4 regions of the Buttiauxella sp. 3AFRM03 genome follow, and region 1 is predicted to be linked to each of the others. Evidence: predicted binding sites of a transcription regulator. Region 1 holds the regulator's gene; each other region holds the start of a gene.

Region 1 (3,179 bases):
TCTGTACCGTGGTCGGTTGCCATCTGGCGCAGCGAAACCGGAGCGGAGAAACGCACAAAGCTGTCGCGCCCAAGCCAGGAAACAGCGAAAAATTTCTGGACGCCGTTCAGCATCTTTAATGGCGGATTCACTTCGCCTTTTTCGCGCCCAGGGGAGCGGCCAAACATCACCGATACTGGCACCATCTGCACATCCAGATTTGGATTGCTGCGGTGTAAGTCGAGGTAATCGTGGAACAGTTTGATCGACTCTTCTTTTGGCGTGTAATAAGTGAAAACACGCGGGCCGCCATGGATAAAGACATAGCGCGGCAATACCGCACCGTCGATTTCTAACGGCTCGAGAGGGTCGGGCAAGTTATGCGCGAGACATTGTGCGCGCAGCGTTAATAAGTCCGCCTTGGAGTTATACGGCAGGACATACATAATCGGGCGTGTGGGATCTAAGCCCAGTTCGGCTTGTGGATCTGCCGGAATGGACTTGCTCTTTACCAGAACGCCTAATGGTAAATTAAGTAATTTGTAGTAGATTCTTGGCCAGCCTGACATAAACGATGTAAAGCCTCAGGTTAATGATGCAAATTCGCCGCAAGAATATCAGAATCTGGCTCAGATTTCTGTGGCGTTGCAATATAGATAAGCATTGACCCAAATAATTTGAAAAGGTTTCCCAAAATGGCGAGCAGTACCACTGGACTTACCCGTATCATCAAAGCCGCAGGCTACTCATGGAAAGGGCTCAAAGCAGCCTGGATTAACGAAGCGGCTTTCCGCCAGGAAGGGGTTAGCGCGCTCATCGCCATCGCCATCGCCTGCTGGTTAGATGTTGACCCTATCACCCGTATTTTACTGATTGGTTCTGTTGTGCTGGTCATGATTGTCGAAATTCTCAATAGCGCTATCGAGGCGCTTGTTGACCGTGTTGGTACCGATTACCACGAGCTTTCAGGACGGGCCAAGGACATGGGGTCTGCTGCCGTATTAATCGCCATTATCCTCGCAGTTATTACCTGGATCACACTGCTTTGGCCGCATTTGCGATGATCTTTCCAGAATAGTTAAGTCCCTGGTTTTTTGCTCAATTTGTGGTTCCAAAATCGCCTTTGACTGTATATACTCACAGCATAACTGTATAAACACCCAGGGGGCGGAATGAAAGCGTTAACTACCAGGCAGCAAGAGGTGTTTGATCTTATTCGGGATCATATCAGCCAGACCGGCATGCCACCGACTCGTGCCGAGATTGCTCAACGTCTGGGGTTCCGTTCTCCGAACGCCGCTGAAGAGCACCTGAAAGCACTTGCCCGTAAAGGCGTCATTGAGATTATCTCTGGTGCGTCGCGCGGTATCCGCTTGCTGGTGGAAGAAGTTACCGGTATTCCGCTGGTTGGGCGTGTTGCTGCGGGGGAACCACTCCTTGCACAACAGCACATCGAAGGCCATTACCAGGTTGACCCATCACTGTTTAAACCAAATGCCGATTTCCTGTTGCGCGTTAGCGGGATGTCTATGAAAGACATCGGTATTATGGACGGCGACCTGCTTGCAGTTCATAAAACTCAGGATGTGCGTAACGGCCAGGTTGTGGTGGCGCGTATTGACGACGAAGTGACTGTTAAGCGCTTAAAGCAGCAGGGTAATACCGTTCATCTTCTGCCTGAAAATAGCGAATTTGAACCTATTGTGGTTGACCTGCGCGAACATAGCTTCTCTATTGAAGGGTTGGCGGTTGGGGTAATTCGCAACGGCGACTGGCTGTAAACTTCTCCAGATGATGCGCTTTAATGCGCATCATCGTCTTAATTCTCTTATCTCTTCCTGGATTGGCCATGCGATTTTTCTCGACGGCTGACAGAGCTCTCTGGCGCCTCGCCTTACCCATGATTTTTTCCAACATCACCGTGCCTTTACTGGGCCTTGTTGATACCGCGGTAATTGGTCATTTGGATAGCCCTGTTTATCTTGGCGGTGTCGCTATTGGTGCGACGGCAACCAGCTTCTTATTTATGCTGTTGTTGTTTTTGCGCATGAGCACCACCGGTTTAACTGCCCAGGCATTTGGTGCCAATAATCCCTCTGCTTTAGCGCGTGCACTGGTTCAGCCCTTGCTATTGGCGTTAGGAGCAGGGGTGGCGATCGTCTTACTGCGTGAACCGCTGATATCCCTGGCCTTGCATATCGTCGGCGGCAATGAAGATGTTTTGTTGCAGGCCCGGCGATTCCTTGAAATACGTTGGCTTAGTGCGCCAGCCTCGCTTGCCAACCTGGTCTTGTTGGGCTGGTTGTTAGGTGTTCAGTATGCGCGTGCGCCAGTTATCTTGCTGGTTGTCGGAAACGTACTGAATATCGTGCTGGATGTGTGGCTGGTTATGGGGCTACACATGGATGTTCAGGGCGCGGCACTCGCCACCGTCACCGCAGAATATGCGACGTTTATCATTGGTTTGCTGATGGTGAAAAAGGTCATGGGTTTGCGCGGAATCAGCTTTGAGATGCTCAAAGAGTCCTGGCGCGGGAATGTGCGGCGTCTGCTGGCACTCAATCGCGACATCATGCTGCGCTCGCTGTTGCTACAGGTCTGTTTCGCCTCAGTCACTATCTTTGGCGCGCGGTTAGGTAGCGAAATCGTCGCGGTTAACGCCGTGTTGATGACGCTATTAACCTTCACCGCCTATGCGCTCGATGGGTTCGCCTATGCCGTTGAAGCCCATTCCGGGCAGGCGTTTGGCGCTAAAAACCGTGGTCAATTGCTCGAAGTATGGGGCGCTGCATGTCGCCAGGCGGGCTTAGTCGCTCTTATGTTCGCCGCTGTGTATGCGCTGTTTGGTGAGCACATTGTTTCGCTTCTTACCTCTATCCCTGAATTGCAGCTACAGGCAGACCGCTACTTGCACTGGCAGATTGTTTTGCCCGTTGTTGGTGTCTGGTGTTATTTGCTGGACGGCATGTTTATTGGCGCAACGCGAGGTACGGAAATGCGCAACAGCATGGCGGTTGCGGCATTGGGATTTGGGCTGACGTTGCTCACCGTGCCTTATCTGGGAAATCATGGTCTGTGGTTATCCGTGGCTGTGTTCCTGGCTTTGCGCGGACTGTCTTTGGGATGGATTTGGCGTCGCCATTGGCGGGATAACAGCTGGTTTCCGGCTGGAACTCCTGGTTAGTTACAGCTCATAGTTA
Region 2 (3,179 bases), 110 kb from region 1:
GTCTTCTTCAAATCTGGCCTGCTCGACCAAATCTGGATTAATCTCACGTTTAACCTCAACGCCCAGACCGCGAAATGCGTCGGCCTGGATGAGGATATTTCCACGGCCTGATGAGAGTTTTTTCATCGCCTGCCGATAGTTATCCTGGGCTTTATCCAGGCTTTGGCCTATCGCAGACATATCATCAACAAAGAGGCGCATTTTGTCATACAGGCGACTGGCGCGTTCGGCAATTTGTTGCGCATTACGGCTTTGGTGTTCATAACGCCACAAATTGGCAACGGTTCGTAGCGCCACCAGCAAGGTCGTCGGGCTGACCAGCATAATGTTATTTTTGAGCGCTTCACTGATGAGTTCAGGCTGGCGGTCAATTGCCAGTAAAAACGCAGGCTCGACAGGAATGAACATCAATACATAATCCAGCGAACGCAACCCCGGCAACTGCTGATAATCTTTACGGCCCAACATGCGAATATGGTTACGCATGGCGGCAATATGTTCGTTGAGGGCGCTTTCACGGGTCAGTTCATCGTCACCGTTGTAATAACGTTCGTAGGCCACTAACGTCATCTTGGCGTCGATCACCACATCTTTACCCTGTGGCAAACGCACGATCACATCAGGCTGCATACGGCTGTTATTTTCGAGCTGAATATTCACCTGTGTTTCGTATTCATAACCTTCGCGTAAACCTGACGCCTCCAACACCCGCGTCAAGATCACTTCGCCCCAATTGCCCTGAGTTTTGTTATCCCCTTTCAGGGCTTTGGTGAGATTCAGTGCCTCTTGCGCCATTTGGGCATTCAGCTGTTGCAGGCTGCGGATTTCATGGGTCAGCGTGTGGCGTTCACGAGCCTCCTGGCCAAAGCTTTCCTGAACCTGGCGGCGGAAACCATCCAGTTGCTCACGCAGCGGCGACAGTAATCCGTTCAAACTCTGGCGGTTTTGTTCTTCAACTTTGCGGCCACTTTGCTCAAAAATACGGTTAGCGAGGTTTTCAAACTGTTCGCTGAGGCGCTGCTCGCTGTTGAGCATCTGGCGATGTTTGTCATCGGCATTCAGGCGGGTTTGTTCCAGCAATGTGGAGAGTTCGCGAATATCAGCTTCTTGCGCACTGTTGATTTCGAGCTGGGTGCGTAGCTCGCGATTAAGCTGCTCACACTCCGCTTTCCAGTGCTGATTTTGCTGCAACTCTTGCCGGGCCGCAGTCAGTTCGCCGTAGATTTCTCGTTGTTCTTCATGCAGTGCGGATTGCCGCCCGGCAGCCCGCAAACTTGCCAGCAACCAACCCGTCAAAACCCCCACCAGCGTAACGCCGATGCCGAATAAAATAGAAAGATCCACAGTCACTCCTACAAGCCATGCCAAACCCCAGCAAAATAAAATTCTGCTGTATAAATGTCCAGATGAAAAGGGATTTCCTGCGAGGTGTTACGCAAAGCGTAAAAATTAAGCCGGCTTGCACCGGCTTTGGGGGACTAGATCAGGCGACGAGCTGCTTCCACGACGATTTTCACCGCATGGCTTTCAGTTTTCTTCATGGTTTCAGCGTTCGGGATCTCTTGCTGAGTACGGTTTACAATCACACCAGCAACCATACCCGCACGCAAGCCCTGGCTTGCACACATGGTCAGAAGGGTCGCAGATTCCATCTCGTAGTTCATCACGCCCATCTGCTGCCATTCTTCCATGGAGCCTTTGTAGCGGTTAACAACGCGGCCTGAGAAGGTGTCGTAGCGTTCCTGACCCGGGTAGAAGGTATCAGAAGATGCCGTCACGCCAATGTGCGTGGTCGCGCCGATAGATTTCGCGGCTTCAACCAGTGCGGTGGTACAAGCAAAATCTGCAACTGCCGGGAATTCCATTGGTGCAAAGTGCAGGCTGGCACCGTCAAGGCGCACAGACGCGGTGGTCACCAGAACATCACCAACATTAATATGCGGCTGAATAGCGCCTGTCGTCCCGATACGCAGGAAGGTACGAATACCCAGTTGTGCCAGTTCTTCCACAGCGATTGAAGTAGACGGGCCGCCGATACCGGTAGAGCACACGATAACTGGCTTGCCGTCTAATTCCGCACGCCAGGTAGTAAATTCACGGTGGGCAGCCAGTTTGACCGGCTTGTCCATCAGCACAGCGATTTTTTCAACTCGCTCAGGATCGCCCGGGACGATGGCAAGTGTTGCCCCCTGCAGATCACTTTTGGTTAGGCCGAGGTGAAAAACATCAGACTTGGACATAACAGAACTCCTGCGTTGAATAGATTGGCTTGCGCCTCAAGAAGGTACTTTACAGAACCCCTGCAAAAAATTTCGTGACGCATTTCACTTTGAATGAAACAAATTACATCAATTTCATATTTTTTGGTGACTCCTGTCACATTTAAGCGTGCTACCTGTTCCTTTTTCAGACAGCGAAAACATTTTAGTCTGGAGATTAGCCTAAATAAATCCTGGCTATAGTTATCGCACTGCGCTAATCAAAAAGGAGAATGCTAATGAAAGAAGAACAAGCCACAGGTCATTTGCCGGGCGGGAATTTTGCGCCAGCGACCTCCCCACCTGCTTCAACAGTACTGCATACCCCAGATGACGCAATTCAGGCCGGGGAAACCTCGATTCCCACCCGGGGCGAGAATATGCCCGCTTATCACGCCCGCCCAAAAGACGCGGCAAGTTCTTTGCCTATCGTAATTGTGGTGCAGGAAATTTTCGGTGTGCATGAACATATTCGCGACATTTGCCGCCGTCTGGCGCTGGAAGGGTATCTCGCCATCGCGCCAGAGCTTTATTTCCGTCAGGGCGATCCTAATGAGTATGCCGACATTCCAACTTTATTCAGCGGGCTGGTATCCAAAGTACCTGATGCACAAGTGCTGGCCGACCTCGATCATGTCGCCAATTGGGCGGCTCGTAACGGCGGTGATGCTCATCGCCTGATGATGACTGGCTTTTGCTGGGGCGGACGGATTACCTGGCTGTACGCCGCGCATAATCCTCAATTAAAAGCAGCGGTAGCGTGGTACGGCAAGCTGGTCGGCGAAAAGTCGTTAAATTCACCGCATTACCCTGTAGACGTTGCCATTAATTTGAACGCGCCGGTTTTGGGATTGTATGGCGCAGAAGATACCAGTATTCCGCCTGAAACTGTGGAGACCATGCGTCATGCGCTGCGCGCCG
Region 3 (3,179 bases), 360 kb from region 1:
TGATGCTGAAATATGCGCATCAGGAAGATGCCGCAGAGCTGGTGAGTGATAAAGCCCGTAAAGCTCGCTTTCATGCCGAAGCTATCGACCCCGAAAAAGGCAGCGCCACTGGCTACGTGGCGAAATACATCAGTAAAAACATTGATGGTTTTGCGCTGGATGGTGAACGTGATGACGAAAGCGGTGAACTGTTAAAAGAAACGGCTCCGGCTGTTGCTGCCTGGGCGGCTCGCTGGCGTATCCGTCAGTTTCAGTTTGTGGGCGGTGCGCCGGTGACGGTTTATCGTGAGCTGCGAAAAATGGCTGACAGCGAGACCGCTCACGCGCTCAGTATTGAGTTTGCTGCGGTACATGATGCGGCTGATGCGGGTCAGTGGGCGGAATACGTCAATGCACAGGGTGGCCCGTTTGTTCGGCGTGATGAGTTACAGGTGCGCACCTGGTATGAACCAGCCGAAACCCTCAATGAATACGGTGAGGAATGCACGCGTATTAAAGGTGTGTTTGATACCACCGTCGGCAGTGACACCCCGATTTTAACCCGCCTCATCCAGTGGAAGATTGTCCCGAAACTCGCCCTTGATTTTGACGTTGACCTTAAGGGCGATCCTTCGCCCTCTCGGAGTTCTGTCAATAACTGTACGGGAAGCGAAAGCGACCTACCGGAGTTGGATTTATTAAATCCACTTAGTCGGCGTGAAAAACGAGAGTTGACGAACCGAATAAGAAAGCCCAAATTGCCTACCGGAAGAAAATTTATTCACGGACTGGATGAGCAGAACGGTGTGATAGAAAAAACGGTCAGCGAGATACATTTGACCACTGGCGTTACCATTAGCCGGGGCGAAGCGTTGCACCTGATTGCCGGTGGTCGCAGTAGCTTTGATGGTAAATGGCTGAAAGGTTCGGCCACTGGAGAAATCTTTTCCGCTGCTCCATCCCAACATGCAAAGGCCAGGAAATATTATGCAAAAGCTCAGGAAATCGTAAGTCGTGTAACGGATTTAGCAGAGTCAGTTATGAAAAAATGCCATTAATATTCATCTTTATCATGCACATACAATGTCTTTCTTGATGATTTCATTTCGCACATTCAGTTAATTTATGCTACTGTGTTTATATACAGTGTCTCGTAATGGAGGATGTGTGGATAGAGAGTTGAATGAGCACGTTATGATTGAGCGGGTCGAAATGATTGCGCGTCTAACGGCTGAAGGCGCTTGTCAGGAAAGAGACCGTGAAATTGCCTTGAATTTAATTGCTGAAATTGCGAGGGGGAACTTATTAAAAAGTGACTCTTTTTCAGTGGTTTTTGCTCCGACGCCCTTTGAAGAAAAATTAAAACGAGTGGGGGAGGTAAGAGTAAACATCACGTTGGATAAAGACCAACAAATTGGCCAGCAGATTGTAGATGCTTTCCAAGGCGAGTTGACCAGGCGAATACAGTCTGTTTTCCCATCAACGCATGTCGTAGTCAAAAAAGGTTCGACGACAGGCATAGAGTTGGTGGGGTTTGATAAGGATTCTGACCGTGAGGCGCTGGATAATATACTTCAGGAAGTTTGGGAAGATGAGAGCTGGCGTTAGTTACTGAAAATGGTACAAACCTTGATCCCATGTTTGATAGCATGGGATTGTTTGTATGGGGATTACATACATAGGAAAATCATGGGTACCGTAATATGTATTAGCTCAGATTTTGTCTGACTCTGTTACAGCCTACGAGCTTAACCTAATCTGACAGGCAGCTTTTTGCTGTGAGTTCAATTGGTCGATGCAACGCTAGAAAACAACTGCAATATCACTATTAATTCGGTTAATAAGTTAACCAACTTAGTTTAAGTAAAGCTGTTAAAGGGGTTTGAGGTCCAATGGAACGAAAACGTACGTTTGTGAAGTAACTGCCTGATATATCAAAACATAATGGACATAGAAAAATGCCCTTAAAATGGTGTCTTTTTAATCGAAAATGGTATTTAACGGACAGCGTTGTCTACTAATCGATTTTTCAGACGTTCATTTTTCGCTTACCGTACGTTTTCGTACGGTTGTCCCTCAACCCCTCCACTGCTCCCGAACCTCCTATATAGAAAGGGCGAACCAGGCTTAATACATAAGGGACCGAAGCTAAAGGAGATGTTACTGTCGCATTTGTTCCCATTAGGCTGGGAGCAAAAAAAGTCCCACTCATAGAGCGGGACGGTGACTTAGTGGCAGGTAAATACGGGCGTTTATTCAGATTAAGCGGGATTAATAGCAGAGGCCAGTTCAGCGGAAGGGAGCATTTTTTTGCAAATATCGCTGTTCCCCCAGCATTGCTCGTAAGGATATCCAACCAGCGTTTCAATAATTTCACGCACGTCCGGTTTGATATCTTTGATGGCGCCGCCGGCTTTGATGCGCGCGACTTCTTCTAACACAACCTTATGTGTTTTGCGGTTAAGCGTCATCTGGCGGCTGAAGATAATAGCGACCAGAGCCAGTACAACAACACCGCCAAAGAATACCCAGGATATGGCATTGATAGCACTTTCAGGCTGAGTATGTGACTTGGACTGGAAACCGTAATAACTCAGAATAGCCCCCATCGAAAAGACGATAATCGAGCGTGTAATTTTGCCCGAGAACGTCATTGCCCCGGCATAAATCCCTTCGCGGCGGCGCCCGGTGAAGACTTCGTCCACATCGGCCAGGAAGGTGTAAACAGTCCATGGGATGTAATACACACCACCAGTACCTAATCCAAAGATCACGGTAATACCGATGATTGCAATGGTGGCAATGTGTGCTGGCAAGTTAAAGAAGTGCAACAAGGAATAGCAACACACGGCGAAAATAACGATGCTGAGTGCCCAGGTATAAGGCTTGCTAAAGCCGCGCTTCACACAAATTGCGATAAAGATGGCGGTGGAGATTAACTGTAGAATGGCGTTTAAGCTGTTTAAGCCTGCAAGAATCGCTGGATCGTATTGCAGAACAAAAATCACATAATAGGTGAATACGGAAGCGAACAACCATTCCGCACCAAAACCAAACAGGTACATACCTAGGTGCTTACGGAAAACGCGTAAATAGAACGTGGACTGCATATCACGTGCAAGCGAGGTAAGAGTTTGCCACAACGAGCGTTTTTGCTGAGCGACAACATGCCCGCTGTCTTTGTTCTCCCATGAGAACAG
Region 4 (3,179 bases), 2.2 Mb from region 1:
CACACCAGATTGCGGCTGACGGTTTGTATTGCCTCGAAGATAGACTTTTGAATATGCGTTTCTTTGCTGCTTGGCCCGATGAGTGCACGCATTCTTACGACATCACTCAACACTTTGTGTAAGTGTTTTTCAAGCCTTGGGCGCTCTAATAAATTAGGTGAGAAGCCCGCGTTGTAAACCCGACCAAAGGCAGTGACGAAGTTCGCCATTTGTATGCGCCAGTGGATAAAGGCGCGCTGCGGATAAATGCTGGTAAATAACATCGCCAGCAACGAGCCGAAGATGACATCGCCGCTGCGCCAAAGGGCAATTTCCATGTCTCCTGCCGGTGCGCCAACCACCACCGCAAGGGTGATGCCAATCAGCAGAGCCTGATACGGGCGTTTCCCCAGCGCCAGATAGCCGCAGATGAACATGGCAATGGCACACCACACCAACATCAGCGGTAGCGAGAACAGCTCAAGTTTCAGCGCCACAAGTCCCATGACTGCACCGCATATCGTCCCACCAATTCGCTCAAAGGCGCGTGGCACGACGTTGCCCCAAAAAGAGATCGGCCCCATGACCACCACAAGCGTGATCAACGGCCATGTCCCTTCGGGCACTTTCAGAAGATGAACAATAAGAAAGGTGAGAATAAAAGCCAGTGCGATGCGGATCCCATGCACGATACGGTAATTGCGGTATATGCGGATCTCAAATGGGCTTAGTGATTTGTCAGGACGCACACTCAGTTCCCCAGAAAATAAAAAACGGGATTGTACCTGTTTTTATGGAATGAACATCACAAAGTTAGGGGGCATAAGCCCCCTTTAGCATCAGACTTGATCTGCCACCGGAATATACATGTCTATTTCCCAGACTCCACTTTCTGAACCATCGTTAAGATAGTGTTCGAAGCAGGGTTTTCCGGTTATCTGGTAGCTATTATTAGCAAGGACGCTGTCAAAAAACAGATTCCACGGCTTGGCAAAGTCGTTGTCATCAACCCGGGCGCGTGCCACCGCATACTGGCCGCCCTGGATGCTCGTCACAATCACGCCTTCACTGTTATCCGGCACGGTAAAGTTTTCAGCCACCGAGACCACGGTGTCGCAGCGCAGTTTTTCTGCGGGTACAACGTCGGGGTTGTCGTAATAAACCGCCAGCCATTCTTCCCCGGCTATCTGGTGGGTTTTGACCCACAGGGCAAGTTGCTCAAAGCCCTGATGGACCGTTTGTTCCCACGGCCCAACCATATGAAAACCAGCGACTTTACGTTCATTCACTTGTTGTACGTTAAATTCCATATGACCTCCTGACAGATTTAAAAACACTGTATGCTTATACACCACTCTTGTGCAGGGAAACAATCCATTGTCAGGGTGATGTGGTTACTTTGCGAGCAGGATCGCTTTTTGAAAAACTTTCGCCTGTAGATCCGCCTGTAGATCGTAGTACAGACCAGCCGTTCAGATGAAAAAAAGGGCCGACATGACTGTCGACCCTTTTAACACTGATTAAGGAATTACAATTTGTGGCTCAGATAGTCGCTAAACCGCGACCATGTGCTGCCCTTTTTGACGCCCGTTAGCGTCACCAACGGCCAGTGGGCAATCAGCTTGTCGCGATCAAAAAGCTCGATTTCACCCACATGTTGGTTGGCAGCAATCGGCGCTTCGATCTCTTGCTTGTCGAGGACATATTTAGCTTTGATGTTAGGGACTTCAGATTTTGGCAGCGCCAAAAAAACATCCTGATTTGTACCAACTTCGATCTGTTTTTTATCACCGTACCAGATAGCCTCAGTACCAATTTTTTTGCCTTTATGCAGAACCTGTACGGTATCGAAATTATCCTGGCCCCAGTGCAGTAATTTCCGCGCCTGATCTTCGCGCCCTTTCGGGCTTTCAGCGCCCATGACCACCGCAATTAAACGGCGCTCACCGACCACGCTTGACGCAATAAGATTAAAGCCAGCGCTCGCAGTATGGCCGGTCTTCAGGCCGTCCACATTCAGCCCTTTGTCCCACAACAAACCATTACGGTTCTGTTGCGTGATGCCATTCCAGGTGAGGCTGCGCTCGCTATACATGTGATAAAACTCGGGTTCACCGTGGATTATTGCACGCGAAAGTACCGCAAGATCATAGGCTGTGCTGTGCTGGCCAGGTGCATCCAGACCATGAACCGTTTCGAAGTGGGTATCGCGCAGGCGGAGCTGCTGCACGTATTTGTTCATCATCGCTACAAATTGTGGCTGCCCACCGGCGACGTAATCTGCCAGAGCAACACAAGCATCATTCCCTGAATCAATAATTAACCCGCGGCTGAGGTCATGGACTGTCAGTCGGTCACCCGCTTTCAGGAACATTAGCGACGAGCCATCAAATACCGGATTACCTTTTGCCCAGGCATCTTTGCCGACAGTGACCATGTCGTTTGCCGTGATGCGGCCACTGTCGATGGCACGATCGACCACGTATCCGGTCATCAGCTTGGTCAGACTCGCCGGGTTGCGTCGCACATGCTCATTTTCCGCTGCCAGAATTTGCCCGGTGGTGTAATCCATCAATACCCAAGAGCCCGCCTGAATTTGTGGAGGGGGTGGCGCATTAAAAAAGGTATCGTCGGCAAAAGCGGAGTGAGCAGAAAGTGACAGCAAGGAACAGACAACAAACAGACGGATCTTCAACGATATACCCTCAGTAACAAAAAATTCAGCCGCCACTTTTACTGCAGTTTGCGACTTTTTTCGCAATTAAATTGCAAAAAGATATGAATGAGAGCGCTCGCATACAGTTGAGGAATATACTATTCCGTCATCGCGAAGACTTCTTGCAGGGCGGTTAATGGTTTACCATTGGCGGTTGCAGTACCTGATAACAATGATTGGCACATGGAGAGGGTTTTAGTGGGATTTCAGTTTAATAACAGTACGTTAAACAACACTCAAGGGCGGGAGTAAACCGTGGATAAGACAACGCAACAACCGACCTTCCTTTTTCATGATTATGAAACCTTCGGTAAAAGTCCATCGCTCGACCGCCCGGCGCAATTCGCGGCTATTCGTACCGATGCTGAATTTAACGTGATTGGCGAACCGGAAGTTTTTTACTGCAAACCGGCGGATGACTATCTGCCACAGCCAGAAGCCGTGATGATTACCGGCATTACTCCGCAACAAGCGCTGGCGCGTG

What was found. The regulator LexA, encoded in region 1, represses DNA repair genes until DNA is damaged. The targets are predictions, from matches to a motif close to TNCTGTATGTACATACAGNA.
Region 2: the regulator LexA is predicted to act here: its motif matches at 1,389-1,408, upstream of rmuC (DNA recombination protein RmuC).
Region 3: the regulator LexA is predicted to act here: its motif matches at 1,109-1,128, upstream of D8682_RS12320 (DinI-like family protein).
Region 4: the regulator LexA is predicted to act here: its motif matches at 1,314-1,333, upstream of sbmC (DNA gyrase inhibitor SbmC).

What each region holds. Positions count from the first base shown of each region.
Region 1 is NZ_CP033076.1:2,685,103-2,688,281, reverse strand. It holds gene plsB (glycerol-3-phosphate 1-O-acyltransferase PlsB) at 1-548, opposite strand, end outside; gene D8682_RS14030 (diacylglycerol kinase) at 675-1,043, shown strand; gene lexA (transcriptional repressor LexA) at 1,152-1,760, shown strand; gene dinF (MATE family efflux transporter DinF) at 1,829-3,163, shown strand.
Region 2 is NZ_CP033076.1:2,790,725-2,793,903, forward strand. It holds gene rmuC (DNA recombination protein RmuC) at 1-1,344, opposite strand, end outside; gene udp (uridine phosphorylase) at 1,479-2,240, opposite strand; gene D8682_RS14510 (dienelactone hydrolase family protein) at 2,498-3,179, shown strand, end outside.
Region 3 is NZ_CP033076.1:2,327,167-2,330,345, reverse strand. It holds partial or broken gene D8682_RS12325 (replication endonuclease) at 1-1,037, shown strand, start outside; gene D8682_RS12320 (DinI-like family protein) at 1,147-1,587, shown strand; gene D8682_RS12315 (MFS transporter) at 2,241-3,179, opposite strand, start outside.
Region 4 is NZ_CP033076.1:4,870,596-4,873,774, reverse strand. It holds gene D8682_RS24190 (FUSC family protein) at 1-728, opposite strand, end outside; gene sbmC (DNA gyrase inhibitor SbmC) at 819-1,289, opposite strand; gene dacD (serine-type D-Ala-D-Ala carboxypeptidase DacD) at 1,508-2,674, opposite strand; gene sbcB (exodeoxyribonuclease I) at 2,951-3,179, shown strand, end outside.